Regions from separate parts of the Citrobacter sp. C1 genome, predicted to be linked through region 1. Evidence: predicted binding sites of a transcription regulator. Region 1 holds the regulator's gene; each other region holds the start of a gene.
What was found. The regulator Fur, encoded in region 1, represses iron uptake genes when iron is present. The targets are predictions, from matches to a motif close to ATAATAATGAGAACNACTATCAA.
Positions count from the first base shown of each region.

Region 2: the regulator Fur is predicted to act here: its motif matches at 1,529-1,551, upstream of IB214_RS03030 (siderophore-interacting protein).
Region 3: the regulator Fur is predicted to act here: its motif matches at 4,083-4,105, upstream of bfd (bacterioferritin-associated ferredoxin).

Region 1 is NZ_CP115035.1:3,589,395-3,599,871, forward strand. Features, by position in the region: gene pgm (phosphoglucomutase (alpha-D-glucose-1,6-bisphosphate-dependent)) at 1-968, opposite strand, end outside; gene seqA (replication initiation negative regulator SeqA) at 993-1,535, opposite strand; gene ybfF (esterase) at 1,731-2,504, shown strand; gene ybfE (LexA regulated protein) at 2,633-2,920, shown strand; gene fldA (flavodoxin FldA) at 3,201-3,731, shown strand; gene IB214_RS17415 (ryhB-regulated fur leader peptide) at 3,942-4,028, shown strand; gene fur (ferric iron uptake transcriptional regulator) at 4,021-4,473, shown strand; gene IB214_RS17425 (sigma 54-interacting transcriptional regulator) at 4,750-7,476, shown strand; gene IB214_RS17430 (PTS sugar transporter) at 7,626-8,048, shown strand; gene IB214_RS17435 (BtpA/SgcQ family protein) at 8,063-8,794, shown strand; gene IB214_RS17440 (PTS sugar transporter subunit IIB) at 8,787-9,260, shown strand; gene IB214_RS17445 (PTS sugar transporter subunit IIC) at 9,271-10,032, shown strand; gene IB214_RS17450 (PTS system mannose/fructose/sorbose family transporter subunit IID) at 10,016-10,477, shown strand, end outside.
Region 2 is NZ_CP115035.1:612,741-623,217, forward strand. Features, by position in the region: gene IB214_RS03020 (PAS domain-containing methyl-accepting chemotaxis protein) at 1-694, shown strand, start outside; gene IB214_RS03025 (PadR family transcriptional regulator) at 740-1,360, opposite strand; gene IB214_RS03030 (siderophore-interacting protein) at 1,599-2,381, shown strand; partial or broken gene IB214_RS03035 (helix-turn-helix transcriptional regulator) at 2,378-3,225, opposite strand; gene cfa (cyclopropane fatty acyl phospholipid synthase) at 3,293-4,447, shown strand; gene IB214_RS03045 (glycerone kinase) at 4,647-6,305, opposite strand; gene IB214_RS03050 (glycerol dehydrogenase) at 6,870-7,967, shown strand; gene dhaR (dihydroxyacetone kinase operon transcriptional regulator DhaR) at 8,059-9,984, shown strand; gene IB214_RS03060 (cob(I)yrinic acid a,c-diamide adenosyltransferase) at 9,962-10,477, opposite strand, start outside.
Region 3 is NZ_CP115035.1:380,078-390,554, forward strand. Features, by position in the region: gene rpsG (30S ribosomal protein S7) at 19-489, shown strand; gene fusA (elongation factor G) at 586-2,700, shown strand; gene tuf (elongation factor Tu) at 2,771-3,955, shown strand; gene bfd (bacterioferritin-associated ferredoxin) at 4,140-4,334, shown strand; gene bfr (bacterioferritin) at 4,406-4,882, shown strand; gene IB214_RS01840 (A24 family peptidase) at 4,879-5,346, opposite strand; gene rpsJ (30S ribosomal protein S10) at 5,727-6,038, shown strand; gene rplC (50S ribosomal protein L3) at 6,071-6,700, shown strand; gene rplD (50S ribosomal protein L4) at 6,711-7,316, shown strand; gene rplW (50S ribosomal protein L23) at 7,313-7,615, shown strand; gene rplB (50S ribosomal protein L2) at 7,633-8,454, shown strand; gene rpsS (30S ribosomal protein S19) at 8,471-8,749, shown strand; gene rplV (50S ribosomal protein L22) at 8,764-9,096, shown strand; gene rpsC (30S ribosomal protein S3) at 9,114-9,812, shown strand; gene rplP (50S ribosomal protein L16) at 9,825-10,235, shown strand; gene rpmC (50S ribosomal protein L29) at 10,235-10,426, shown strand; gene rpsQ (30S ribosomal protein S17) at 10,426-10,477, shown strand, end outside.

The DNA.
Region 1 (10,477 bases):
TGGTTCGGGTTCATTAACCCAGCCGGGGTAACAATGCCGTGACGGTCGTAGTCCGGATCGTTGGCAAACGCCAGATCGAACTTATCACGCAGCGCCAACAGACCCGCCATGGCACACTCAGAAGAGCAGTCCATACGGATGGCGCCATCTTTGTCGAGATGCATAAAGCGGAAGGTCTGATCAACCTGATCGTTAACGATGGTCAGATTCAGTTTGTAGTGCTCAGCAATACGCTTCCAGTATTCGATACCGGAGCCACCCAGCGGATCAACACCCAGCGTCAGGCCCGCTTTCTGGATCGCGGCCATATCGACGATGTCTGCCAATCCTTCAACGAACGGTTGCACCAGATCCTGTTCTTTCACGTGACCCGACGCCAGCGCCGCATCCAGTGAAATACGTTTCACGCCGTTAAGGCCATCGGCCAGTAGTGCATTGGCCCTGTCTTCCACCACTTTAGTGACGTTAGTATCTGCCGGACCACCGTTTGGCGGGTTGTATTTAATCCCGCCATCCTCCGGCGGGTTATGGGACGGTGTGATCACAATACCGTCAGCCAACGGGCCGCCTTTTTTGTTGTGGACCAGGATAGCGTTAGACACGGCGGGCGTTGGCGTATAGCCGTTATTTTCCTGCACGATGACATCAACACCGTTTGCCGCCAGCACTTCCAGTACAGAGATAAATGCCGGTTCAGACAGCGCGTGAGTGTCCTTGCCCACATAACAAGGGCCAGTAATTCCGTTTTTCGCACGTTCTTCAGCAATCGCTTGAGCGATAGCCAGAATGTGCGGTTCGTTAAAACTGTGACGACCTGCACTGCCGCGATGCCCGGACGTACCGAACTTAACGGCGTGCTCTGCATTCCCTGCTTCTGGTTTCAGTACATAGTACTGTGCCGTCAGTTGGGCGACGTTAATCAGATCACTCTGTTGTGCAGGTTGACCTGCACGATTGTGGATTGCCATTGCCTGGTCCTTCTAATGCAAGGATTAAATTGTTCCGCAAACCTTTTCAATCAATTCCGCAGGGAATTGCATTGACTGCATGATGTGTTCAACCATGCTGCATTTACGGCCGGTATTCGTGTTGGTGATCACCCAATACGGCGTGCCTGGCACGTGTTTCGGCTTGGTTTGATTACCATTTTTCAGCAGCGTCTGTTCATCCGCTGCAAAATAGACGCGCGTGCGACCATGCAACGATTCTGTTGCCTCGGCAAACGCGTGTTGATCCAGTGAATAGAGTGTAGACAGCACCAGCATAAAGCGATTCACTGCTTTTTTCTGTTCCGCATATTCATCGGAAAGCAGCAGTTCACGCATGGCGCGCACTTTGTCTTTTACAGGGTTAACCGGCTTGGCTTCCACGACAGGTTGCACGGCGCGGACGTCTTTCACCACCGGCGTGGCAGGCTGTGATGCGGCGGAAAACTTCAACATACGCCGTAAAATGTCGGATGCGCTCTCGCCGATATGCTTGGTATGGCTGGCAATATAGCTATAGAGTTCATCATCAACTTCAATCGTTTTCATCTTAATCCAGTGCGGTGTTTAGCTGAATACAAGTTGTTGGGACTGTACACGCGTAGTGTAAAGGCAAATCCCAACAGCGGATAGCGTCAAGCCCGATGGCCGGAAAAACTCGGAGTAACCGTAGTTGTTGCAGCCGTGTGGCAGAATGGTCAACATGATACCCTAACCCGCTAGCGTGAAAAAAAGAACTTTGCCATGAAATTGAATATCCGAGCGCAATCTGCACAAAACCTGCACAATAATTCTCCCATCGTCCTGGTGCACGGGCTGTTTGGCAGCCTGGACAATCTGGGCATACTGGCCCGCTCTCTGGTTGTCGATCACAATATCATCCAGGTTGATATGCGAAATCATGGCCTCTCACCCCGTTCTCCGGAGATGAACTACCCGGCGATGGCGCAAGATCTGCTGGATACGTTGGATGCCCAACAGATAGAAAAAGCCACCTTTATTGGCCATTCAATGGGGGGCAAAGCCGTGATGGCGCTAACCGCCCTGGCACCGGAACGTATCGATAAGCTGGTGGCTATCGATATTGCCCCGGTTGATTACCAGGTCCGCCGTCACGATGAGATATTTGCGGCGATTAATGCGGTGACGGATACAGAAGCCGCGTCGCGCCAGCAGGCGGCTAGCGTGATGCGCCAACATCTTAAAGAAGAAGGCGTGATCCAGTTTCTGCTGAAATCATTTATAGACGGTGAATGGCGCTTTAACGTCCCGGTATTGTGGGATCAGTATCCGCATATTGTCGGCTGGGAAACCATTCCGGCCTGGGATCACCCGGCGCTGTTCATCCCTGGGGGGAACTCACCGTACGTTACTGAAGCGTATCGAGCCCCATTGCTGGCGCAATTTCCCCAGGCACGGGCACATGTCATTGCCGGCGCGGGCCATTGGGTGCATGCAGAAAAACCCGAAGCCGTGCTGCGCGCCATCCGTCGTTATCTGACAGAACAGGCTAACTGATTAAAAACTCAGCGTCCGCGCGCGATTACGTGCGTGGGCGTTGGCGCGCCTCCCCTGCTGATGTATGATGGCGCGCTATCCATCCGGGCAGACGCCTGGCTGATTGTTTCCCCGAAGTCACCAAGATCATGGCCAAAGAACAAACGGACCGTACGACATTAGATCTGTTCGCGCAGGAGCGTCGCCCGGGACGACCCAAAACCAATCCGCTTTCGCGTGATGAACAGTTACGTATTAACAAACGTAATCAGCTTAAACGCGACAAAGTTCGTGGGCTTAAGCGTGTCGAACTGAAACTGAACGCCGACGCCGTTGACGCGCTGAATGAGCTGGCTGATGCGCGTAATATGAGCCGCAGTGAACTCATTGAAGAAATGCTGATGATCCAACTCGCCACATTGCGTGGTCAGGCATAGTCTGAAATTCTGCTCTATACCCTAAATAATTCGAGTTGCATCAAGGCGGCGACGCAGCGAATCTCCAGGAGTGTACATAAGTACGTGACTGGGGTGAGCGAGGAAAGCCAACGCACATGCAGCTTGAAGTATGACGGGTATAAATCATAAATCGTGTAGCACAGAGTGCAGTCCAGCGTGTTTGCTGTTTCCGCATGCCTGACTGTTCTGCTATGATTGCCCTTATCCGTGGGCAATGCGCCACCACCATTTCAATAAGTTTCAAGAGGTTATTTTACTCATGGCAATCACTGGCATCTTTTTCGGCAGCGACACCGGTAATACCGAAAACATCGCAAAAATGATTCAAAAACAGCTTGGTAAAGACGTTGCCGATGTACATGACATTGCAAAAAGCAGCAAAGAAGACCTGGAAGGGTATGACATTCTGCTGCTCGGCATCCCGACCTGGTACTACGGCGAAGCGCAGTGTGACTGGGACGACTTCTTCCCGACCCTCGAAGACATTGATTTTAACGGTAAACTGGTTGCTTTGTTTGGCTGTGGCGATCAGGAAGATTACGCAGAATATTTCTGCGATGCGTTAGGCACGATTCGCGACATCATCGAACCGCGCGGCGCAACCATCGTCGGTCACTGGCCAACGGCGGGTTACCACTTTGAAGCATCCAAAGGTTTGGCTGACGACGACCACTTTGTCGGCCTGGCTATCGATGAAGATCGCCAGCCTGAACTGACCGCAGAACGCGTTGAAAAATGGGTTAAGCAGATTTCAGCAGAACTGCATCTCGACGAGATTATTAACGCCTAATTTCGTGCGGCGCAGATCTTCATCTGTGCCGCATCAATAGATAAAACCAATCAAAATAATTGCTACAAATTTGTAACTTTCTCGCCTGACCCTGTACAATGGCTGGATGCCAATCGGGTATTGCACAGTGTGTTTGTTGGCGATACCACGTTTTGATTAACAATATTTGCCAGAGGCTTGCAGTTTTCATTTAGGCGTGGCAGTTCTATAATGATACGCATTATCTCAAGTGCATTTTCTGTCACTTCTTTTAATGAAGTGAACCGTTTAGCTACAGGACAGATTCCGCATGACTGACAACAATACCGCATTAAAGAAGGCTGGCCTGAAAGTAACGCTTCCTCGTTTAAAAATTCTGGAAGTTCTTCAGGGACCGGATAACCATCACGTCAGTGCGGAAGACTTATATAAACGCCTGATCGATATGGGTGAAGAGATTGGTCTGGCGACCGTGTATCGCGTACTGAACCAGTTTGATGATGCCGGTATCGTGACCCGCCATAATTTCGAAGGGGGCAAATCCGTCTTCGAACTGACTCAACAGCATCATCACGATCACCTGATTTGCCTCGACTGTGGCAAAGTGGTCGAATTCAGCGATGACTCTATCGAAGCGCGCCAGCGTGAGATTGCCACTAAACATGGTATTCGTTTAACGAACCATAGCCTCTATCTTTACGGCCACTGCGCTGAAGGCGATTGCCGCGAAGATGAGCATGCGCACGACGGTGTTGCAAAATAAGTTTTGAATCACGTCAGTCCCCCGCTCAACGTTGAGCCGGGGATTAACGTATCAGTAAAATTTAAGTACGAAATAGTCACAATCACCGCCAACCATCCGCCGACTATCCGCAAAATGTGATAACCTCCCCCGCGGCTAAATCAAAATAACACGCGTAGAAAACGTGATGACTCAAAAACTCCAAATGAGCCATGATGTCCCACAACATTTTATTTTTGTTACTTTTATATGCGCACCAGACGTTAGAACCCGCATGGAACAGTTAAGAGGCTCACGGTGTTAAAAGAAGAGATCTTTGCATTTTTGGCAGAAGAGACCCGTCATTTTTCTTTTGACTCGCTGGACGACTTTCATACGGCCCAAACGATGGCAGAACACTTCAATGTGAAGCGTAATACCATCAGCCACTATCTGAATCAGCTCATTGACGATAATCTGGTCATAAAACTGAATACCCGGCCCGTCTATTTTCTGCACAAAGCCGTTTTTGAAGAACAGTTTTTTCGTGTCAGTCAATCCGTCTTCTCAGGCGCCGCTGAGCTAAAAAAGCATCAATATAAACAACAAGACACGTTTGCCGGATTGATCGGTTCCCAGGGAAGTTTAGTCCCCGTTATAGAAAAATTGAATACCGCGATCTGTTATCCCCCTCACGGTCTGTCAGTAATGCTGTATGGCCCGACCGGCAGCGGTAAGAGCATGCTGGCACAATTATCCTGGCAGCGAGCTGTGGAGAAGAAAATCCTGCCCCCCACCGCGCCATTTATTGCGTTCAATTGTGCTCAATATGCCAACAACCCTGAATTACTTTCGAGTCACCTCTTTGGCTATATCAAAGGTGCATTTACAGGGGCAGATAAAACCAGCGAAGGACTTCTGCAAAAAGCCGATGGAGGGGTGCTATTTCTGGATGAGATCCACCGCTTACATCCGGAGGGTCAGGAAAAGTTATTCACCTTTATGGATACCGGGCGTTTTCGTCGCATGGGGGAAAGCGAAAAAGAAATCAGCGCTCAGGTCAGACTGGTTTTCGCCACAACCGTCTCGCCCAAAGAGTATTTTCTGGAAACGTTTATACGTCGTATCCCGCTGAATATTGCCATTCCTTCGTTGGAACAGCGCGGTGAAGCGGAAAAAATCCAGTTTATTTATGCCTTTTTCCTGCATGAGTCGAAACTGCTCAAGCGCAATATCAAACTGTCCCCACAGGTGCTGAACGTCTTAAAACGACACATCTACAGCGGAAATATCGGTGAATTAAAAAATACCATCACCTGCCTGAGTGCCACGCGTTTTGCAAAGTCTCAAGCAGATCAGTGCCTCTCTTTACACTTAGACGATCTACCAGACAGCTTTATGCCGCATGGTGTGCAAATTAATCACCAGGTTGTAGGAACCGCTGTCGTATTTACCCCTTCGATGACGCTACAGCAATTGGTTCTCCCTGTAGTACCGTTGAACCATTTTATTAGTGAATTCTGGGATAAGATCTTCAGCCTGTTTCAGCAAAATAGCGAAAATGTACTGCTCCCAGAAGTCTCTCGTGAAATCGATACGCTGTTCGATAAGATCATATTTAACCCAACGGCACAAAACGATCACCCGACCATTTATTCACATCTCAATACTATCCAGGATATTGTTCAGCAGATAGAAAGCAAACATTCGGTCCAATTTAACGGTAATCGACTGTACGGCTTAGCATGGTATTTATTCACTAAAAATAAGCAGGGTAATGACGGCATCCTGGCGCATAAAAAAACGCTCAAAAATTTACATCAGTATATTAGCCAATATTTGGCAGAAGAGAACCTGATTGCGAGTATGTTATCAACACAGATCGCCCAGCGATTTGATCTCAAGATTACCCAGGAAGATGACGTTTTCTTCACGCTATATTTGAAAAGTATGAAGATGGTGACCGTTGCACCACGAACCAAAGCGGTCATTCTGGCACATGGCTATGCAACGGCCAGCAGTATTGCCAATGTCGTGAACCGCATGTTGGGTGAAACCCTTTTTGCCTCCTTCGATATGCCTATCGACACGGCCATCAAAGATATCGCCAGTAATATACTGCAGTACATTAATGATAATGATATGTCCAATGGGCTGGTCATTCTGGTAGATATGGGGTCGTTAACGGATATTTACTCTGAGTTCAATAAAAGCATCCATTTCCCTGTCGCCATTATTAATAATGTCTCCACGGCAATGGCGCTACACGTCGGTGAGTTATTATTAGATAACGCTCCGCTGGAAAGCATTGTTGAGAACGTCACCTCTTACCAAAAGAATGACAGTAAAATCATCTATTCAGAGCAGGTCAAACGCCCAGTAATCATTACCAGCTGCTATACCGGAATGGGTACGGCGCAGCGAATACAGACATTGCTGGAAGACAGTATTCCGAAAGAAGCAGGGGTGGATGTTATCGCCTATGACCACCAGCTACTGCTTTCAGAGTCCTCCCGCCAGTCACTGTCTCAGTTCTATGACATTATTGCTGTTGTCGGAACAGCTAATCCGGATATCCCCTTTATTCCCTATATTTCATTGGATGACCTGATCAGCGGCCGGGGTGATGTTCGCCTGGAAACGGTTTTCCAGGGCATTGCTGATACCGATATGATTCAGACCATCAACGACAGATTGGTACATAACTTTTCGCTCAAGCGGGTCATCGCTCAGTTGACGATTCTGGATACCGGAAAAATCCTTGAGCACCTTGATATCTGTATCAGTACTCTCGAAAGATTACTCAAAAAACGCTTAGCCAATGAGACGAAGATTAACCTGTATGTCCATGCCAGCTGCATGCTGGAACGTTTGATTCGTCAGATTCCTCTTGAGAACTACCCGGCACAGCAGACGCTTAGTCAAAGTGATAAAGAAACACTGTGCATGATTCAGGATGCCTTTAGTGTCATAGAAGATACCTATAGTGTCACCATTCCGTTCAGCGAAATCGGCTATATTTACGATATTATAAAATCAAATTAATCCTTTAAAATCATACTAATGGATTAACCCTCCCCTCTCACCTCCTTCCGTTTTGACATTAGCTGGCATGATTCCTGCTATCTCAATTCAGTCTCATCATTTATGGCGACGCCTGTAGTGTCGTCACTCATTGTGGAGCATGGAGCGGTATGCGTAAGTTTTTGTTCGCCAGTCATGGCAGATTTGCTGATGGAATCAGGGATTCACTGGAAATGGTCGTGGGTAAAAATGAAGATATTTCCACGCTGTGTGCCTACACCGAGGATGTGCCTGATATCAAACTCAGCGTACAAAAATTCATGAGCACGTTGGGCAGCCAAGATGAAGCCATTGTGATCACCGATATCTCTAAGGGAAGCGTGACTAACGAGTTTATTACTCATCTTGACGATCCGCGCCTGCATTTAATCACCGGACTCAATTTACCGTTACTGATTGCATTGATTCTGGAAAACCCCGATACCGACGACACCCAAGCGCTAATTAGAACCGCCGTTCTGGAATCCAAAGAAACCATCCAGTACTGCAATGATGTGTTATTCAACAGCACCCCAAAATCAGATGATTTTTAATGCCAGGAGCGAACATGAAAAATAAAGTTGAAACGTTATTTGGTGACAATAAATTCATTCTTGCCATGCTGCATTTGAAAGGTGAAAACGACCGTGATGTCCTCGAAAATGCAAAAAAAGAGATCGCTATCTATCAACAAAATGGCGTAGATGCGGTGATTGTTGAAAACTATTTTGGCACCCCTGCACAAGTTGAAAGCGTGCTGCATTACCTCGACAGCACTCAACCGGGTATTACCTACGGCGTCAATCTGTTAGACGATGATAAGAAAGGGTTTGAGTTAGCCAAAAAATATCACGCCAGCTTTATCCAGTTAGATTCTGTTGCCGGACATTTGCCTGTCGATGAAGACCTCTCATTTGCCCAATTTATTGAGGAAAATCGTCGCAATGCTTCTTTTGCCGTATTCGGTGGTGTACGTTTCAAGTATCAACCCTACAAATCTGGACGCAGCTTGCAGGAAGACCTGACGCTAGGGATGCAACGCTGTGACGCCATTGTCGTCACCGGTGATGCCACCGGACAGGAAACAGATGAAGATAAAATCCGCGAATTCAGGGCCATCATTGGTGACTTTCCATTAATTATTGGTGCCGGGATCACCCTCGACAATTGTCAGCATCAGTTGACCATGGGTTCAGGTGCAGTGGTAGGAAGTTATTTCAAAGATACCTATAAAGACACCGGCGATGTCTGTGCCGAACACGTTTCACAGCTAATGCAAAAGGTTAAACAAAATGATTAAATTATTACGTGTAGACCATCGCTTATTACATGGCCAGGTAGCTTTTGCCTGGACTGCGGCGCTGCAGGCCGATTGCATTCTTATTGCCAATGATGACATCATCAATGATGAGTTAAAAATGACGGCCATGCGCCTGGCGCGACCGAATAACGTTAAATTGGTTATTAAAAATATTGCAGATTCGATCAAAGCCTTACAAAGCGGCGCGACAGAAAAATATAACCTCTTTATTGTTGTTGCATCGATTAATGATGCACACGCGTTGGCAATGGAATACGAAAAAATTGTCAGTATCAATCTGGGTGGGATTAAATCTGCACCGGGCACGCGTCAAATATCAAAAGCCATATTTATTACCGACCACGACGTTACACAATTAAAAGAACTGGATAACAAAGGTGTCGAACTTGAGATCAGGCAAGTACCGAACGATACCCGACTGAAAGCTATCGCCTTACTGGGATGAGGTAGTGGATATGAGCTTACTAATGCAATCCTTTTTATTGGGTGGTTTATCCTGTGTCGGTTACCTGGACTCCATCTTCGGTACCGCCATGCTCCGACGTCCGATCGTAATGGGGCCGTTGGTGGGGCTAATTATGGGCGATCTCACCAATGGCATCATTATTGGTTCGGCCATTGAACTTGTGCTGTTAGGCGCATTCCAGATTGGCGCATCTAATCCCCCTGATGTGACGTCTGGCGGTATTTTAGGCACCGCCTTTGCCATTGCCTCTGGGCAAAACGTGGCCACTGCCGTAGCTCTTGCGGTACCTATTGCTACGTTGGTATTGGTATTACAAAACGCCGTGTATATCTTTGTCTTGCCGATATTTTGCCGTCGCGCAGACAAACATGCGTTAAATGCCAATATCAGCGGCGTGGTCCGCATGCATATTTACTCTACCCTCGCCTGTTCCGTGCCGTTTGCGATTCTGGTTGGTTTTGCTTTTTATGTTGGGACGCCGGTGGTTAATGCCATTCTCGAATCGATCCCCAAAGATATTATGACGGGAATGACTATCGCCACGGGCATCTTACCGGCGCTCGGTTTTGCCATGCTGGCGAGAATGATCATCAACAAAAAAGTATTCCCCTATTTCTTCTTTGGTTTTCTACTAGCGGCATATTTAAAACTACCGCTGGTCGGGATCGCCCTGTTTGGCCTGTTCCTCGCAATCGTACTCGTTAATAACGAAGCAAAAAAACAAGAGGTCATCGATGACAACGAATTCTGATGTCAAAATTACCAAACGCGATCTCTGGAGCGTCTATTTCCGCTCATTGACCATGGAATCGTCGTGGAACTATGAGCGTATGATGCATATGGGTTATACCTTTTCGATGGTGCCCATTATCCGTAAAACGTGTAAAACCGACCAGGAAATCTCCGACGCGCTGGTCCGGCATTTGGAGTTTTTTAATACCACGCCTCACTTGTCGACGCTGCCGCTGGGGATTACGTCAGCCATGGAAGAGCGCCGGATGCTCGACGATGACTTCGACGCCAGCTCAATCAACGCCGTGAAGGCATCGCTGATGGGTCCATTAGCGGGTATTGGTGATTCATTCTTCTGGGGAACGCTGCGTATTATCGCCGCGGGGTTGGGGATTTCATTAGCATCATCCGGCAATATTCTGGGACCGCTACTGTTCCTGCTGGTGTTTAACATTCCCCACTAC
Region 2 (10,477 bases), 2.1 Mb from region 1:
AGGTAGCGATGATTTAAACAAGCACACCCAGCAAACGGTTGAAAACGTGCAGGAAACGGTGACGACGATGAACCAGATGGCGGCGTCGGTGAAGCAAAACTCGGCGACAGCATCTGCGGCTGACAAACTCTCGATTGCCGCCAGCAGTGCGGCAACGCAGGGAGGCGAGGCGATGGAGACGGTGATCAAAACGATGGACGATATCGCCAGCAGCACCCAGCGTATCGGCACCATCACCACGCTGATTAACGATATTGCTTTCCAGACCAATATCCTGGCATTGAATGCGGCGGTTGAAGCGGCGCGAGCGGGCGAGCAGGGGAAAGGGTTTGCCGTCGTGGCAGGGGAAGTACGCCATCTTGCCAGCCGGAGCGCCAGTGCGGCGAATGACATCCGCAAGCTGATTGATGCCAGTGCCGACAAGGTGCGGTCCGGATCCAGCCAGGTTCACGCCGCTGGCCGCACGATGGACGACATTGTGGCGCAGGTACAGAACGTCACCCAGCTGATTGCACAAATCAGCCATTCGACGCTGGAACAAGCGGACGGGCTGAGCAGCCTGACCCGTGCGGTGAATGAGTTGAGCAATATTACGCAGAAAAATGCCGAGCTGGTTGAAGAGAGCGCGCAAATTTCTGTGCGGGTGAAACATCGCGCCGGGCGCCTGGAAGATGCGGTGACGGTGCTGCATTAAGCGCAGCTATTCAGGCGGAACACCGGGTTCCGCCCGATGACCCGATTAATCCAGTTGAGCGATATCCAGCGCTGCGCGATCGATAATACCGATGATTTTTTTGATCTGCGCATCGCTGGTGTCACCGTGATTGACCCGCAGATCCAGTACGGCTTTGAAGTTTTCCAGCGCGCGTTTCATCTGCGGGTTTTTACGTAATTCAAAGCCAACGCAGCGTGCTTTAACGCGTTCATGAATAAGCGCCAGATGCTCGCGATTTTCCTCCAGCCACTGCTGGCCTTGCGCCGTGATCGTGATCTGTTTACGCCCACCTTCCTCTTCGCTGATGACAATCAGCTCTTGATCCTGCAAGAAATCCAGCGTCGGATAAATCACCCCTGGACTCGGCGTGTAGTGGCCCTGGGTCAGCGTTTCGATGGCTTTGATCAGCTCATAGCCGTGGCTGGCATCGCGGGTCAAAATATCCAGAATCACCAGGCGTAATTCGCCGTGACCGAAGAAACGCTGACGACGCCCGCCGCCACCGCGACCATGGCGATGCCCGCAGCCGTGCTCGTGGTGATGTCCTTCACTGTTGCAGCCTTCGTGGCGATGTTCTTCGCCTTTGCAGCAACCTTCGTGTGGGTGATCTGCATGTTTGCAGCAACCGTCATGGTGGTTTTGCATGGTAGTCTCCAGATGTTGTTTCGATATATCTAATTTATATCTAAAAGTTATGACTTTGCAAGTGTGTGATAGAATGGTGTTTTAATTGATTGATTTCTATGTAAATTATCATCAGTGATGAGAAGGGGGTTTTACGCTGTGAGTGTATCAAAAAAATGCTTGCAATCTTTGTTATTAGCAATCATTATCATTTGAATATTAATTTAGATATATCGTATTATCCTCACGAAGGCGAAAAATGACAAAAAACACCTCACGCTACCCCCAGCGCGTTCGTAATGAACTGCGCTTCCGTGAACTTACCGTCCTGCGCGTTGAGCGTATCAGCGCAGGTTTTCAGCGCATCGTGCTGGGCGGGGAGGCGCTGGACGGCTTCAGCTCACGCGGCTTTGATGACCACGCCAAAGTTTTCTTTCCTGAGCCAGGCAGCCATTTTGTGCCGCCGGTGGTTACCGATGAGGGCATCGTCTGGGCTGACGGTGTGCGCCCTGCGTCCCGGGATTACACGCCGCTATACGATGATGCGCGTCATGAACTGGCGCTGGATTTTTATATTCATGACGGTGGCGTGGCGAGTACGTGGGCGATGCATGCCCGTGCAGGGGATACACTGACGATTGGCGGACCGCGCGGCTCGCTGGTGGTACCGGAAGAGTATGCGTATCAGGTTTATGTGTGCGATGAATCGGGAATGCCCGCATTGCGCCGTCGCCTGGAAGCGCTCAGTCGTTTAGCGCGACGCCCGAACGTCACGGCGCTGGTAAGCGTGCAGGATGCGGCGTATCAGGACTACCTTGCCCATCTGGATGGGTTTGCTATCCAGTGGTTTGTCGGGCATGACGAACAGGCGGTGGATGACGCGCTGGCTCGGCTGACGGTGCCTGCAGACGATTATTTCATCTGGGTAACCGGCGAAGGGAAAGTGGTAAAAAATTTGAGCGCCCGCTTTGAAACCGAGGCGTTTGACCCGCAGCGGGTGCGTGCGGCAGCCTACTGGCATCAGCGGAAAGCGGCTGATTAATAATTTGACGGCGGAACGCCAAATGCCTGGCGGAACGCGTAGCTAAACGCCGCGGTGCTTGAATACCCCACGTCGAGCGCCACGGCGGTAACGCTTTTATTTTTCTTCAGCATTAACACCGATTCCAGAATACGCATCTTTTGCTTCCAGACGCTGAACGGTAACCCGGTTTCTTTTTTGAAATGACGCGAGAAAGTCCGGGCGGACATGCCAAGATGATTAGCCCAGTACTCCACCGAGTGTTCCCGTGCGGGAGATTCCTGTATTGTCCGGCACACTTTTGTTAATTCTGCATCCTGCGGCCAGGGTAATACAAAGGCGACTTCCGGTAATTGCAAAATAATATCGACCAGCACGCTCACCAGTTTTCCTTCTTTTGACTGGCTATCATAATGGCCTGAAATGACGTTGGTGGCGTAATGAATAAACTCTCTGGCGAAATCACTGATCGCCACCACTTTACACTCGTCGATGCGCTTCTCAAGAAAGCCTGGCTTAATATCCAGATTCTCTAAATACACGTCATCCAGCGCCCATACCGCATGCTCAATATTATTCGGGATCCAGATACCGTAATGTGCGGGAATTATCCAGCATTTACCGGCGACATCAATGCGCATGCTGCCCTTACGGGCGAAATGAAACTGGGTAAATGCGTGTGAATGCGGTGGAACATGGTTATTCGCTTCAAGGACATAAGAACGAAAGTACACGTCCTGCGGCAGTTCCGCCATTGAATCATCCGGGAAAGAACTCCACTGTTTTTGCCTGAGGGTGTCCATAAAAAATACCTGATACTTCCGGTGATGTGGCTTCTGTTCGATAGATCTTGTCCGCAAATCATAATACATACACCCTGTTTTCCATAATAATCTTGCGTAAGAATTATTCGTCCACCTTTGGTAAATACCATGAATTCGCTGTGTTCTGATGCTGTCATCGTCAATGAAACAAATGATAACTGGACCCGAATGGGGAAAGACCTGCTCCAGCAGGCTGATATCCAGATTAATGGTTCGCGCGCCTGGGACATTCAACTTCACCATGCCGGTTTCTTTAAACGGGTGCTGCAACAAGGCTCGTTAGGGCTGGGTGAAAGCTATATGGAAGGCTGGTGGGATTGCGAGCGGCTCGATATTCTGTTCTGCAAAATCCTTAAAGCAAAACTCGACCAAAAAATGCCGGGCAATCTGAAAGATATTTTACGCATTGCCAGCGCGCGTTTGTTTAATCTGCAATCACGCAGCCGTGCCTGGATTGTCGGCAAAGAACACTACGATATAGGTAACGATCTTTTCGCCCTGATGCTTGATCCCCACATGCAATATTCCTGCGGCTACTGGAAAGACGCGACAACATTAGACGACGCGCAGAATGCCAAATTAAAAATGATTTGTGAGAAGCTGCAATTGCAACCGGGCATGCGTTTGCTGGATATCGGTTGTGGCTGGGGCGGGCTGGCTGAATATGCCGCACGCCATTATGGCGTAGCGGTAGACGGGGTTACCATCTCGAAAGAACAGCAGAAAATGGCGCAGCAGCGCTGTGACGGGCTGGATGTCACTATTCTGCTGCAGGATTATCGCGACCTCGATAAACACTATGATCGTATTGTCTCCGTGGGGATGTTTGAACACGTGGGCCCGAAAAACTACGACACCTATTTCAGTATTGCCGACCGCTGCTTAAAACCCGATGGATTGTTCCTGCTGCATACCATTGGCAGCAATAAAAAAGGGATGAGTGTGGATCCGTGGATCAATAAATATATCTTCCCAAACGGCTGTTTACCGGCGATTTCCCACATTGCCGAGGCCAGCGAATCGCGGTTTGTGATGGAGGACTGGCATAACTTCGGCAGCGACTACGATAAAACGCTGATGGCCTGGCATGAACGGTTTAACCAGGCATGGCCGACGCTGTCGTCGCGTTATTCCGCGACCTTCAAAAGGATGTTTAATTACTATTTATGCGCGTGTGCTGGGGCATTCCGTGCCAGAGATATCGAGCTTTGGCAGGTGCTGTTTAGCCGGGGCGTAGAGGGCGGACTTCGCGTTTATCGTTAATGTTTTGCCGGATATCAGCGCAAGCGCCTTATCCGGCCTACAAAAGCGAGCAAACCGTAGGCCTGATAAGCGAAGCGCCATCAGGCATTTCTTCGCCGGATATCAGCGCAAGCGCCTTATCCGGCCTACAAAAGTGAGCAAACCGTAGGCCTGATAAGCGAAGCGCCATCAGGCATTGATAACCCGTAGAACGAAGAACTTAGCCCAACTCACTCTCTGCCAGCGCTTTAAACACCATTGCCACCGCGTGTGCGCCGGGGTCCATATTACCAAGCAGGCTATCACTGCTGAGATACGACGCGCGCCCGGCGTTGGCTTTGCTCGACAGGCAGGTCCGTTCTGCGCCTGCCAGCGCAGCGTCATAGGCGGCTTGCAGGTTATGTGGTTGTGCCAGTAGCGATGTTAGCGCGGGCTGCAGCGCATCAATCATCGTACGATCGCCTTCATCTGCACCACCGTAGAACTTCATCTGGGCGAGCCCCGTATTTAGCGCATCGGCGACCCCGGCACCCTGCTCCAGCTTTTGTCCGGCAGCGGTGAAGAAAATTGACATCAATACGCCGCTGGAGCCCCCCATGACCACGGTCAGGCGCTCGCCAATCAGTGCAAACAACGTGGCAAGGTTAGCCAGCGGAAGCTGCTGGTGATGTAGCAGGTCGGCAATTTCACGCGCACCTGCGGCAAAGGTTGACCCGGTATCGCCGTCGCCGACTTTCGCATCCAGCGCATTGAGGTGCGCTTCAAGATTGGCGAGCGTTGCGGTGACTTGCTCAATAATCCCGGCAACCTGTTCGTTAGCCGAAGGCTGAAATTCCACGCGTGCACTGCGCTGAGATGACGGCACGGTCGTGATGTCACGTGGGGGCACGGGCGTTGACCAGTTACTGGTTTCCACTTCGGTCAACAGCGCTTTTTCGATGCTTTCTTCCAGCACCATGGCGGTCAGCGAGAAGCCTTTCATATCCAGCGCGGTGACCAGCGAGGCCGGGCCAATCAGCCAGTCGATACGTTCGTGCAGCGGGCTGTTGGCCAGTTCGCGGGTAATGATGGCCATTTCGGCAACGGAAACGCCGCCGAGGTTATTGATCATCACTGCCAGACGGCCGGTTTCCGGCAGGGCGGCCATCAGCGTCTCTACCATCAGATTAACCACCTGCGCGCTGTTTTGCGTGTCAATCACCGACGCACCCGGCTCGCCGTGAATGCCCATGCCCAGCTCTGCATGGCCCGGATGGTGACGCGGAGCCTCGTCGGTCTCCTGTGGCAAATGACAGCTGGAGAGTGCGACGCCCAGGCTGAAGGTGTTGTTCGCCGCATACTGTGCTTCACGCAGCACGGTAGCGAGGTTGTAGCCACGTTCGGCGAAATAGCCGGCAACTTTGTGCACCAGGATGGTGCCAGCGATCCCGCGTGGGTGCTTGTTATCCGGTAGCGAAATGTCGTCGCCGACGATCAGCATTTCGACGTTATAACCGAGCCGACGCGCTTTCTCGGCGGCCAGGCCAAAATTTAGGCGATCGCCGGTGTAGTTCTTCACGATCAGCAGGCAGCCTGCCTCACCGGTCACCGCCTGAATGGCGGTCAGTACCGCATCGACGCTCGGCGAAGCAAACACGTCACCGCAAACCGCGGCAGTTAACATGCCTTTACCGATAAATCCAACGTGGGCGGGTTCGTGACCTGAGCCACCGCCGGAGATCACTGCGACGTTCTCTTTGTTGAGATCGCGACGCACTACGATGCGGATGGCCGGATCGCTCTCCAGGCGTGCCAGGTTATTCCACGGACTGGCGATAATCGTACCGTCGATGACATCGTTAACGAGATGGGTACGCTGGTTAAAAAAGAATTGAGACATAACGGCTCCGGCAGGTTGAGTATTAAACAAACCCCCGAATGCATGGTCATGGTAGCGGAGGCGATGGAGAGATTCTGGCCGAGTCAGCGCGGAAAAAAACTCAAGTAAAATGAGTTTCATTTCGGAACGTAAAAATTGTTTTTTGTTCCTAAATGGAACGTAATGACGAGTGGAAATGGCTAAATGCGAACCCACGCGGCTTTTTTCACCGGCCGTCAGGGCGGGCTGTTCGGGACAGAGCGCTTTTTTTTGCCGGTTATTCTGGCGTTAGATAACAAAAAGGCGAAACCGGGCCTCTGTGCGTGACAGAAATATGGGCTAAAGGAACGGATCGGGATCGCAAACCTTATCTTTTTTAGGGTTAATTGTTTCAATGTGGAACGTATGTTCTTTTTATCCGTTTCATATCAGAACAAAAAGACGAATGATTTTTTTGTGCTCGCCTCGCCATACAGTGATTGCATCGCTCCGGTAGCGCTTTGTTTTCGCCGTTAGCATCAGGCTAAACAGGTCAATGCCAGGGCTCATCATGTCAAAACATGTACTTATTTGAGGATGAAAGGAATGCTAAACGTTATTCAATCTCCAGCCAAATATCTCCAGGGCCCTGATGCATCTATCTTATTTGGTCAATATGCTAAAAATCTGGCGGACAGCTTTTTTGTGATTGCGGATGATTTCGTGATGAATCTGGCGGGAGAGAAAGTGCTCAATGGCCTGCATAATCACGATATTAGCTGCCATGCGGAACGCTTTAACGGCGAATGCAGCCATGTGGAAATTAATCGTTTGATTGCCATTCTGAAGCAACACGGTTGCCGTGGCGTGGTCGGGATCGGCGGCGGCAAAACGCTGGATACCGCCAAAGCGATTGGCTATTACCAGAAGCTGCCGGTGGTGGTGATCCCGACCATCGCCTCGACCGATGCGCCAACCAGCGCGCTGTCGGTCATTTATACCGAAGCCGGTGAGTTTGAAGAGTATCTGATCTACCCGAAAAACCCGGATATGGTGGTGATGGATACCGCGATTATCGCTAAAGCGCCGGTGCGTTTGTTGGTTGCCGGGATGGGCGATGCGCTCTCTACCTGGTTTGAAGCGAAGGCCTGTTATGACGCCCGCGCGACCAGCATGGCGGGTGGACAGTCCACCGTGGCAGCATTGAGCCTGGCGCGCCTGTGTTATGATACGTTGTTGGCAGAAGGCGAAAAAGCCCGCTGCGCGGCGCAGGCAGGCGTCGTAACTGATGCGCTGGAGCGCATTGTGGAAGCGAACACCTATCTTAGCGGTATTGGTTTTGAAAGCAGCGGCCTCGCGGGGGCGCATGCGATTCATAACGGCTTTACGATTCTGGAAGAGTGCCACCATTTGTACCATGGCGAAAAAGTCGCGTTTGGCACGCTGGCACAGCTGGTGTTGCAGAACAGCCCGATGGAAGAGATCGAAACCGTGCTGGCGTTCTGTCAGAAAGTCGGCCTGCCGGTCACCCTGGCGCAAATGGGCGTGAAAGACGGCATTGACGATAAAATTCATGCTGTTGCCAAAGCCACCTGCGCAGAAGGTGAAACCATTCACAACATGCCGTTCCCGGTGACGCCTGAAAGCGTGCATGCCGCTATTCTGACGGCAGACCTGTTGGGACAGCAGTGGCTGGCGCGTTAATCAGACATCAGTAACGCTCTGCGCCGGCATTTTCTCCCCTCTGACCGTCTCTGTCGGAGGGGGTGTCCAGGGTAAAACAGCGGAAAGGAATATGACGGCGCACACTCAGAACATTGGAAAGGACGTCTCTTCGGTTATTGCCCAGTCATGGCACCGTTGCAGTAAGTTTATGCAGCGGGAAACCTGGCAGGCGCCGCATCAGGCGCAAGGGCTGACGTTTGCCTCGATTTGCCGCCGCAAGACTGCGCTGGTGACGATTGCTCAGGCCGCACTGGAAGACGCCTGGGAGTTTATGGATGGTCGTCCCTGTGCACTGTTTATCCTCGATGAGTCCGCCTGTATTCTCAGCCGCTGCGGCGATCCACAGACGGTGGAACAGCTGGCGGAGCTGGGTTTTCTCGACGGCAGCTACTGTGCGGAGAGTATTATTGGTAGCTGTGCGCTGTCGCTGGCGACTATGCCGGGGCAGCCAACAAAAACTTCAGGCGATCAGCACTTTAAAAAAGCGCTACATCCGTGGTCGTTCTGCTCAACGCCGGTATTTGATAACCACGGGCGACTGTTTGGCTCCATCTCGCTGTGCTGCCTGGTGGAACATGAGTCCGTTTCCGATCTCTCCCTGACGCTGGCGATTGCCAGAGAGGTAGGCAATTCGTTGCTGACCGACAGCCTGTTGGCTGAATCTAATCGCCATCTGAATCAGATGTACGGGCTGCTGGAGAGCATGGATGATGGCGTGATGGCATGGAACGAACAGGGTGTGCTGCAGTTCCTCAATGCGCGTGCCGCCATGCTGTTGCATCTGGATGTGCAGGCCAGTCAGGGGAAAAATCTTCATGACCTGGTGAATATGCCGATGCTGTTGCGCCGGGCAATCAAACATGCTCGTGGCCTCAATCACGTCGAAGTCACCTTTGAGAGCCAGCACCAGTTTGTTGATGCGGTGATCACTTTAAAGCCGATTGTGGAAGAGCAGGGCAACAGCTTTATTCTGCTGCTGCATCCGGTCGAGCAAATGCGCCAGCTGATGACCAGTCAGTTGGGCAAAGTAAGCCATACTTTTGAGCAGATGTCGGCGGACGATCCGGAAACCCGACGGCTGATCCATTTTGGTCGCCAGGCGGCGAGGGGAAGTTTTCCGATCCTGCTGTGCGGCGAAGAGGGCGTCGGTAAAGAGCTGCTCAGTCAGGCGATCCACAATGAAAGTGAACGGGCCAGCGGCCCGTATATCGCCGTTAACTGTCAGCTGTATGCCAACAGCGTGCTGGGACAGGATTTTATGGGCAGCGCGCCAACCGATGATGAAAACGGCCGACTGAGCCGCCTTGAACTGGCGAACGGCGGTACGCTGTTTCTGGAAAAAATCGAATATTTGGCACCGGAGTTACAGTCTGCATTATTGCAGGTGATCAAGCAGGGGGTGCTGACCCGTCTCGACGCTCGACGCCTGATCCCGGTGGATGTGAAAGTGATCGCCACCACCACGGTCGATCTTGCCAATCTGGTGGAACAAAACCGCTTTAGTCGTCAGCTGTATTACGCGCTGCACTCGTTTGAAATCGTTATTCCGCCGCTGCGCGCGCGGCGCAACAGCATTCCGGCGCTGATTTATACTCGCCTGAACAGCCTGAAAAAACGCTTTTCATCCAGCCTGAAGGTGGATGATGACGCGCTGGCGCAACTGGTGGCCTATTCGTGGCCGGGTAATGATTTCGAGCTGAACAGCATTATCGAGAACATCGCCATCAGCAGCGAGAATGGCCATATTCGCCTGAGCAACCTGCCAGATTATCTGTTTGCCGAACGACCGGGTATGGATACGACATCTTCGCTGCTGCCTGCCAGCCTGACGTTTACCGCCATCGAAAAAGAGGCGATTATCCACGCCGCCCGCGTCACCAGCGGGCGCGTGCAGGAGATGTCGCAGCTGCTGAACATTGGGCGCACCACGCTGTGGCGCAAGATGAAGCAGTACGACATCGACGCCAGCCAGTTTAAGCGCAAACATCTGGAGTAGTTTCTTCGATTCTGGCCATCGAAAAGAGCGCGTCGGACAAGCGATTGATGTACCGCTTTAGTTCGTCGCGCACGGCGAGCGTTCTGTCCATCGCCGTGAGAATACGCTCCAGTCGACGTGCCAGCGTGCGCGCTACGTGTAGTTGTGCAGAAGCGAGGTTTTTCCCCGGAATGACAAACTCTTTCAGCGGGCCGCTGTGCGCCATATTGCGGTCGATCAGCCGCTCCAGTCTCTGAATATCTTCATCGCTAATCGTCTGCTTCAGACGAGTGATCCCTTTATCGTCGCTGGCGAGTTCCGCACCCAGCACAAACAGCGTCTTCTGGACGGTATGCAGATCCTCGCGTAGCTCGGTCTGGTGGGTTGTGGCATAGCATACGCCCAGCTGGGAAATCAGTTCATCTACCGTGCCATAGGCGTTAACGCGGATGTCGTCTTTGTCGATGCGGCTGCCGCCAAACAGCGCGGTGGTGCCTTTATCGCCGGTTCGGGT
Region 3 (10,477 bases), 1.8 Mb from region 1:
TAACAACGGAGTATTCCCATGCCACGTCGTCGCGTCATTGGTCAGCGTAAAATTCTGCCGGATCCTAAGTTCGGATCAGAGCTGCTGGCTAAATTTGTAAACATCCTGATGGTAGATGGTAAAAAATCTACTGCAGAAACCATCGTATACAGCGCCCTGGAGACCCTGGCTCAGCGCTCTGGTAAAGATGGCCTGGAAGCCTTTGAAGTAGCCCTCGAAAACGTGCGCCCGACTGTCGAAGTTAAGTCTCGCCGCGTTGGTGGTTCTACTTATCAGGTACCAGTTGAAGTCCGTCCGGTTCGTCGTAATGCTCTGGCAATGCGTTGGATCGTTGAAGCTGCTCGTAAACGCGGTGATAAATCCATGGCTCTGCGCCTGGCGAACGAACTTTCTGATGCTGCAGAAAACAAAGGTACTGCAGTTAAGAAACGTGAAGACGTTCACCGTATGGCAGAAGCCAACAAGGCGTTCGCACACTACCGTTGGTAATCCCTTCGGAGTAATAGTCACCAGGCGGGCGCTTCCTGTAAGCAGCCCGCTTTGGGCTACTTAAATTGAACGCCTAAAAGATAAACGAGGAATCAAATGGCTCGTACAACACCCATCGCGCGCTACCGTAACATCGGTATCAGTGCGCACATCGACGCCGGTAAAACCACTACTACCGAACGTATTCTGTTCTACACCGGTGTAAACCATAAAATCGGTGAAGTTCATGACGGCGCAGCCACCATGGACTGGATGGAACAGGAGCAGGAGCGTGGTATTACTATCACCTCCGCAGCGACTACTGCATTCTGGTCTGGTATGGCCAAGCAGTATGAACCGCATCGCGTAAACATCATCGACACCCCGGGGCACGTTGACTTCACAATCGAAGTAGAACGTTCCATGCGTGTGCTTGATGGTGCAGTAATGGTTTACTGCGCAGTTGGTGGTGTTCAGCCGCAGTCTGAAACCGTATGGCGTCAGGCTAACAAATATAAAGTTCCACGCATTGCGTTCGTTAACAAAATGGACCGTATGGGTGCGAACTTCCTGAAAGTTGTTGGTCAGATCAAAACCCGTCTGGGCGCGAACCCTGTTCCGCTGCAGCTGGCTATTGGTGCTGAAGAACATTTCACCGGTGTTGTTGACCTGGTGAAAATGAAAGCCATCAACTGGAACGAAGAAGACGCAGGCGTAACCTTCACTTATGAAGATATTCCGGCAGACATGCAGGAACTGGCTGAAGAATGGCACCAGAACCTGATCGAGTCCGCTGCAGAAGCTTCAGAAGAGCTGATGGAGAAATACCTCGGTGGTGAAGAACTGACTGAAGAAGAGATCAAGACTGCTCTGCGTCAGCGCGTTCTGAACAACGAAATCATCCTGGTAACCTGTGGTTCTGCGTTCAAGAACAAAGGTGTTCAGGCGATGCTGGATGCGGTAATTGATTACCTGCCATCCCCAATCGACGTACCTGCGATCAACGGTATTCTGGACGACGGTAAAGATACTCCGGCTGAGCGTCACGCTAGCGATGAAGAGCCGTTTGCTGCTCTGGCATTCAAAATCGCTACCGACCCGTTCGTGGGTAACCTGACCTTCTTCCGCGTGTACTCTGGCGTGGTTAACTCCGGTGATACTGTTTACAACCCAGTGAAATCGGCTCGTGAACGTTTTGGTCGTATCGTACAGATGCACGCCAACAAGCGTGAAGAGATCAAAGAAGTTCGCGCGGGCGATATCGCGGCTGCGATCGGTCTGAAAGATGTGACAACTGGTGACACCATTTGTGATCCAGACCACGTGATCATTCTGGAGCGTATGGAATTCCCTGAGCCGGTAATCTCCATCGCGGTAGAACCGAAAACCAAAGCTGACCAGGAAAAAATGGGTCTGGCTCTGGGCCGTCTGGCTAAAGAAGACCCGTCTTTCCGCGTATGGACTGACGAAGAATCTAACCAGACCATTATCGCCGGTATGGGTGAGCTGCACCTCGACATCATCGTTGACCGCATGAAGCGTGAATTCAACGTTGAAGCGAACGTCGGTAAACCTCAGGTTGCTTACCGTGAAGCGATTCGCGCGAAAGTTACCGATATCGAAGGTAAACACGCTAAGCAGTCTGGTGGTCGCGGTCAGTACGGTCATGTTGTTATCGACATGTACCCGCTGGAGCCGGGTTCAAACCCGAAAGGCTACGAGTTCATCAACGACATCAAAGGTGGTGTAATTCCTGGCGAATACATCCCGGCCGTTGATAAAGGCATCCAGGAACAGCTGAAATCTGGCCCGCTGGCTGGCTATCCGGTTGTTGATCTGGGCGTGCGTCTGCACTTCGGTTCTTACCATGACGTTGACTCCTCTGAGCTGGCGTTTAAACTGGCTGCTTCTATCGCCTTCAAAGATGGCTTTAAGAAAGCGAAACCTGTTCTGCTTGAGCCGATCATGAAGGTTGAAGTAGAAACGCCGGAAGAGAACACTGGTGACGTCATCGGTGACCTTAGCCGTCGTCGTGGTCAGTTGAAAGGTCAGGAATCTAACGCTACTGGTGTTCAGATTCATGCTGAAGTTCCGCTGTCTGAAATGTTCGGATATGCAACTCAGCTGCGTTCTCTGACCAAAGGTCGTGCATCTTACTCTATGGAATTCCTGAAGTATGATGATGCGCCGAACAACGTTGCTCAGGCCGTAATCGAAGCCCGCGGTAAATAAGCCGCAGGTTAAAAACCAAAATCCCGTGCTCTCTCTATAAGGGGAGAGCACTATAGTAAGGAATATAGCCGTGTCTAAAGAAAAATTTGAACGTACAAAACCGCACGTTAACGTCGGCACCATCGGCCACGTTGACCACGGTAAAACTACACTGACCGCTGCAATCACCACCGTACTGGCTAAAACCTACGGCGGTTCTGCTCGTGCATTCGATCAGATCGATAACGCACCGGAAGAAAAAGCACGTGGTATCACCATCAACACTTCTCACGTTGAATATGACACCCCGTCTCGCCACTACGCACACGTAGACTGCCCGGGCCACGCCGACTATGTTAAAAACATGATCACCGGTGCTGCGCAGATGGACGGCGCGATCCTGGTTGTTGCTGCGACTGACGGCCCGATGCCGCAGACTCGTGAGCACATCCTGCTGGGTCGTCAGGTTGGCGTTCCGTACATCATCGTGTTCCTGAACAAATGCGACATGGTTGATGACGAAGAGCTGCTGGAACTGGTAGAAATGGAAGTTCGTGAACTTCTGTCTCAGTACGATTTCCCGGGCGACGATACTCCGATCGTTCGTGGTTCTGCTCTGAAAGCGCTGGAAGGCGAAGCTGAGTGGGAAGCTAAAATCGTTGAACTGGCTGGCTACCTGGATTCTTACATCCCGGAACCAGAGCGTGCGATTGACAAGCCGTTCCTGCTGCCTATCGAAGACGTATTCTCCATCTCCGGCCGTGGTACTGTTGTTACCGGTCGTGTAGAGCGCGGTATCGTTAAAGTTGGCGAAGAAGTTGAAATCGTTGGTATCAAAGAGACTGCTAAGTCTACCTGTACTGGCGTTGAAATGTTCCGCAAACTGCTGGACGAAGGCCGTGCTGGTGAGAACGTTGGTGTTCTGCTGCGTGGTATCAAACGTGAAGAAATCGAACGTGGTCAGGTACTGGCTAAGCCGGGCTCTATCAAGCCGCACACCAAGTTCGAATCTGAAGTTTATATCCTGTCCAAAGACGAAGGCGGCCGTCATACTCCGTTCTTCAAAGGCTACCGTCCGCAGTTCTACTTCCGTACTACTGACGTGACTGGTACCATCGAACTGCCGGAAGGCGTAGAGATGGTAATGCCGGGCGACAACATCAAAATGGTTGTTACCCTGATCCACCCGATCGCGATGGACGACGGTCTGCGTTTCGCAATCCGTGAAGGCGGCCGTACTGTTGGTGCGGGCGTTGTTGCTAAAGTTCTGAGCTAATTACTCGTTAATTAGTTTTGAATTGAAAAGGGCGCTTAGGCGCCCTTTTTGCTGCCTGATATTTGACACCTGTAATATTTATTCGCATTTTTCGCAAGCCGCGTCGGCATACAAACAGTATTGTGCTATTGTAATCATAACTATTCTCATTTACACTTTGCGCATAAATTGAACGGGAGCGATCATGTACGTTTGTTTGTGTAATGCGATAAGTGATAAAAAAATTCGTCAGGCTGTTCGCCAGTTTCATCCGCAATCTTTTCAACAATTACGAAAATTTATTCCTGTTGGAAATCAATGTGGTAAATGCATTCGCGCTGCGCGTGAAGTGATGCAAGATGAATTAACACAAATGCCAGAATTTAAAGAGATCGCCTAAGTCACACTCTTTTTTTTGACATCCCTGTAGCCCCATCTACGCTCTAAGAGTGGAAGCGGAGGGACTATAAAATGAAAGGTGATGTTAAAATCATAAGTTATCTCAATAAACTATTGGGAAATGAGCTTGTCGCGATCAACCAGTATTTTCTTCATGCCCGAATGTTTAAAAACTGGGGGCTGACTCGGCTCAATGATGTTGAGTACCATGAATCTATTGATGAGATGAAACACGCCGATAAATACATTGAGCGTATTTTGTTTTTAGAAGGGCTCCCAAATTTACAGGACTTGGGTAAGTTGGGGATTGGCGAAGACGTTGAGGAGATGCTTCAGTCAGATCTTCGACTTGAGCTGGATGGCGCAAAAGATTTACGTGAAGCCATTGCCTATGCCGATAGCGTTCATGACTATGTCAGTCGGGATATGATGATAGAGATCCTCACCGACGAAGAAGGGCATATCGACTGGCTCGAAACGGAGCTGGATCTGATTGGAAAACTGGGATTGCAAAATTACCTGCAGTCGCAAATTAAAGTCAGTGACTAAAAGCCCCGTACCAGATTTACCCCGCCAATAATAAAACCCGCAGCCGCCAGATAGGGTCCAAAAGGCAGCGGGTTTTTTAGTCCTTTTTTTCCGTGTCTTACATAATCAGCTCCCATCATGCAGCACGCTAAACAAGCCGCAAGGAAGACCAATAGTGGTAATGACTCCCACCGATGCCAGGCACCCAAGGCGGCGAGGAATTTTACATCACCATAGCCTAATCCCTCATACCGCCGCACCAGGCGGTAACTCCAGTAGAGCAGCGAAAATGCGCTATAGCCTGCTATGGCTCCCCAAAGTGCGTTGGATAACAGTGCCGGTTTACAGCACTGGTAGTAAATAAGACCGCACCAGAGCAGAGGGCAGGTCAACTTGTCGGGTAATAACCCGGTACGTAAATCCTGGGCCCAAAGTAGCCCGCATAATGAAATGTAGAAAAACAGAAAGGGGAGGTCGGCGTACATGCGCGAATCCTTTGTGGAAATAGATGCCACCTTCAAGAAATCGTGCTGACCATACAAGGCTTGATTGCTCATTCTGTTGGCTTCCTTCCGGAGAAATTACGATGAACAAAAACCTCTGCATTCAGAGCGGAATCGGGCTCGCATTACTGGTTGAGTGATTAATATCTACACGGCACTTGCGTAAGGCTGAGATTTACGTATAATGCGCGGGCTTGTCTAATATTGACAGCGGTTCGATATGAGCCACCGGTACTGCGAAAGCGATACCAGACAATGTTCCCAATCGGGGAACTCTGTAAGAACGGTTACACTCTCCCATCAATCGTAATGGGTTTGAGGAGTAACTATTTCGTCTATAAAATAATTGGAGCTCTGGTCTCATGCAGAACCAAAGAATCCGTATCCGTTTGAAAGCGTTTGATCATCGTCTGATCGATCAATCAACCGCGGAAATCGTCGAGACTGCCAAGCGCACTGGTGCGCAGGTTCGTGGTCCGATCCCGCTGCCGACCCGCAAAGAGCGCTTTACCGTTCTGATCTCTCCGCACGTTAACAAAGACGCGCGTGATCAGTACGAAATTCGCACTCACAAGCGTCTGGTTGACATCGTTGAGCCAACTGAAAAAACCGTTGATGCTCTGATGCGTCTGGACCTGGCTGCCGGTGTAGACGTGCAGATCAGCCTGGGTTAATCAGGTCATCGAGCGATTGAGAGGTTGATACAATGATTGGTTTAGTCGGTAAAAAAGTGGGTATGACCCGCATCTTCACTGAAGATGGCGTATCTATCCCAGTAACCGTTATCGAAGTTGAAGCAAACCGCGTTACTCAGATCAAAGATCTGGCTAACGATGGCTATCGCGCTGTTCAGGTTACCACTGGTGCTAAAAAAGCTAACCGTGTAACCAAGCCGGAAGCTGGTCACTTTGCTAAAGCTGGCGTAGAAGCTGGCCGCGGCCTGTGGGAGTTCCGTCTGGCAGATGGTGAAGAATACACCGTTGGTCAGAACATTAGCGTTGAACTGTTTGCTGACGTTAAAAAAGTTGACGTAACCGGTACCTCTAAAGGTAAAGGTTTCGCTGGTACCGTTAAGCGCTGGAACTTCCGTACCCAGGACGCGACTCACGGTAACTCCTTGTCTCACCGCGTTCCGGGTTCTATCGGTCAGAACCAGACTCCGGGCAAAGTGTTCAAAGGCAAGAAAATGGCAGGTCAGATGGGTAACGAGCGTGTCACCGTTCAGAGCCTTGACGTAGTACGCGTTGACGCTGAGCGCAACCTGCTGCTGGTTAAAGGTGGTGTTCCGGGTGCGACCGGTTGCGACCTGATCGTTAAACCAGCTGTGAAGGCGTAAGGGGATAGCAATGGAATTAGTATTGAAAGACGCGCAGAGCGCGCTGACTGTTTCCGAAACTACCTTCGGTCGTGATTTCAACGAAGCGCTGGTTCACCAGGTTGTTGTTGCTTATGCAGCTGGTGCTCGTCAGGGTACTCGTGCTCAGAAGACTCGTGCTGAAGTAACTGGTTCAGGCAAAAAGCCGTGGCGCCAGAAAGGTACCGGCCGTGCGCGTTCAGGTTCTATCAAGAGCCCGATCTGGCGTTCCGGTGGCGTAACCTTCGCTGCTCGCCCGCAGGACCACAGTCAAAAAGTTAACAAAAAGATGTACCGCGGCGCGCTGAAAAGCATTCTGTCCGAACTGGTACGTCAGGATCGTCTGATCGTTGTCGAATCATTCTCTGTAGAAGCGCCTAAAACTAAGCTGCTGGCACAGAAACTGAAAGACATGGCTCTGGAAGATGTGCTGATCATCACCGGTGAGCTGGACGAAAACCTGTTCCTGGCTGCGCGCAACCTGCACAAGGTTGACGTACGCGATGCAACTGGTATCGACCCGGTTAGCCTGATCGCCTTCGACAAAGTCGTAATGACTGCTGATGCTGTTAAGCAAGTTGAGGAGATGCTGGCATGATTCGTGAAGAACGTTTGCTGAAGGTGCTGCGCGCACCGCACGTTTCTGAAAAAGCGTCTGCTGCGATGGAAAAAACCAATACCATCGTTCTCAAAGTTGCTAAAGACGCGACCAAAGCAGAAATCAAAGCTGCTGTGCAGAAACTGTTTGAAGTCGAAGTCGAAGTCGTTAACACCCTGGTTGTTAAAGGGAAAGTTAAACGTCACGGACAGCGTATCGGTCGTCGTAGCGACTGGAAAAAAGCTTACGTCACCCTGAAGGAAGGCCAGAATCTGGACTTCGTCGGCGGCGCTGAGTAAGTCGGAGGAGTAATACAATGGCAGTTGTTAAATGTAAACCGACATCTCCGGGTCGTCGCCACGTTGTTAAAGTGGTCAACCCAGAGCTGCACAAGGGCAAACCTTTTGCTCCGCTGGTTGAAAAAAACAGCAAATCCGGTGGTCGTAACAACAATGGCCGTATCACCACTCGTCACATCGGTGGTGGTCACAAGCAGGCTTATCGTATCGTTGACTTCAAACGCAACAAAGACGGTATCCCGGCAATTGTTGAACGTCTTGAGTACGATCCGAACCGTTCCGCGAACATCGCGCTGGTTCTGTACAAAGACGGCGAACGTCGTTACATCCTGGCCCCTAAAGGCCTGAAAGCTGGCGACCAGGTTCAATCTGGCGTTGATGCTGCAATCAAAGCAGGTAACACCCTGCCGATGCGCAATATCCCGGTTGGTTCTACCGTTCATAACGTAGAAATGAAACCAGGTAAAGGCGGTCAGCTGGCACGTTCCGCTGGTACTTACGTTCAGATCGTTGCTCGTGATGGTGCTTATGTCACCCTGCGTCTGCGTTCTGGTGAAATGCGTAAAGTCGAAGCAGACTGCCGTGCAACTCTGGGCGAAGTTGGCAATGCTGAGCATATGCTGCGCGTTCTGGGTAAAGCAGGTGCTGCACGCTGGCGTGGTGTTCGTCCTACCGTTCGCGGTACTGCGATGAACCCAGTCGATCACCCACATGGTGGTGGTGAAGGTCGTAACTTTGGTAAGCACCCGGTAACTCCGTGGGGCGTTCAGACCAAAGGTAAGAAGACCCGCAGCAACAAGCGTACTGATAAATTCATCGTACGTCGCCGTAGCAAATAATTTTAGAGGATAAGCCATGCCACGTTCTCTCAAGAAAGGTCCTTTTATTGACCTGCACTTGCTGAAGAAGGTAGAGAAAGCGGTGGAAAGCGGAGACAAGAAGCCCCTGCGCACTTGGTCCCGTCGTTCAACGATCTTTCCTAACATGATCGGTTTGACCATCGCTGTCCATAATGGTCGTCAGCACGTTCCGGTATTTGTTTCCGACGAAATGGTCGGTCACAAACTGGGTGAATTCGCACCGACTCGTACTTATCGCGGCCATGCTGCTGATAAAAAAGCGAAGAAGAAATAAGGTAGGAGGAAGAGATGGAAACTTTAGCTCAACATCGCCATGCTCGTTCTTCTGCTCAGAAGGTTCGCCTTGTTGCAGACCTGATTCGCGGTAAGAAAGTGTCGCAGGCTCTGGATATTCTGACCTACACCAATAAGAAAGCGGCTGTACTGGTTAAGAAAGTCCTGGAATCTGCCATTGCTAACGCTGAACACAACGATGGCGCTGACATTGACGATCTGAAAGTTACGAAAATTTTCGTAGACGAAGGCCCTAGCATGAAGCGCATTATGCCGCGTGCAAAAGGTCGTGCAGATCGCATCCTGAAGCGCACCAGCCACATTACTGTGGTTGTGTCCGATCGCTGAGACTCTGGAGACTAGCAATGGGTCAGAAAGTACATCCTAATGGTATTCGCCTGGGTATTGTAAAACCATGGAACTCAACCTGGTTTGCGAACACCAAAGAATTCGCTGACAACCTGGACAGCGATTTTAAAGTACGTCAGTACCTGACTAAGGAACTGGCTAAAGCGTCTGTATCTCGTATCGTTATCGAGCGTCCGGCTAAGAGCATCCGTGTGACCATTCACACCGCTCGCCCGGGTATCGTTATCGGTAAGAAAGGCGAAGACGTAGAAAAACTGCGCAAAGTCGTAGCTGATATTGCTGGCGTTCCTGCCCAGATCAATATCGCCGAAGTGCGTAAGCCTGAACTGGACGCAAAATTAGTTGCTGACAGCATCACTTCTCAGCTGGAACGTCGTGTTATGTTCCGTCGTGCTATGAAGCGTGCTGTACAGAACGCAATGCGTCTGGGCGCTAAAGGTATTAAAGTTGAAGTTAGCGGCCGTCTGGGCGGCGCGGAAATCGCACGTACCGAATGGTACCGCGAAGGTCGCGTACCGCTGCACACTCTGCGTGCTGACATCGACTACAACACCTCTGAAGCGCACACCACTTACGGTGTAATCGGCGTTAAGGTATGGATCTTCAAAGGCGAGATCCTGGGTGGTATGGCTGCTGTTGAACAACCGGAACCGGCTGCTCAACCTAAAAAGCAGCAGCGTAAAGGCCGTAAATAAGGAGCGTCGCTGATGTTACAACCAAAGCGTACAAAATTCCGTAAAATGCACAAAGGCCGTAACCGCGGTCTGGCGCAGGGTACGGATGTTAGCTTCGGCAGCTTCGGTCTGAAAGCTGTTGGCCGTGGTCGTCTGACTGCCCGTCAGATCGAAGCAGCACGTCGTGCTATGACCCGTGCAGTTAAGCGTCAAGGTAAGATCTGGATCCGTGTATTCCCGGACAAACCGATCACTGAAAAGCCGCTGGCAGTGCGTATGGGTAAAGGTAAAGGTAACGTGGAGTATTGGGTTGCCTTGATTCAGCCGGGTAAAGTCCTGTATGAAATGGACGGTGTACCGGAAGAGCTGGCCCGTGAAGCATTCAAGCTGGCAGCAGCGAAACTGCCGATTAAAACCACCTTTGTAACTAAGACGGTGATGTAATGAAAGCAAAAGAGCTGCGTGAGAAGAGTGTTGAAGAGCTGAACACCGAGCTGCTGAATCTGCTGCGTGAGCAGTTCAACCTGCGTATGCAGGCTGCAAGTGGCCAGCTGCAACAGTCTCACCTGTTGAAGCAAGTGCGTCGTGATGTCGCACGCGTTAAGACTTTACTGACTGAGAAGGCGGGTGCGTAATGACCGATAAAATCCGTACTCTGCAAGGTCGCGTTGTTAGCGACAAAATGG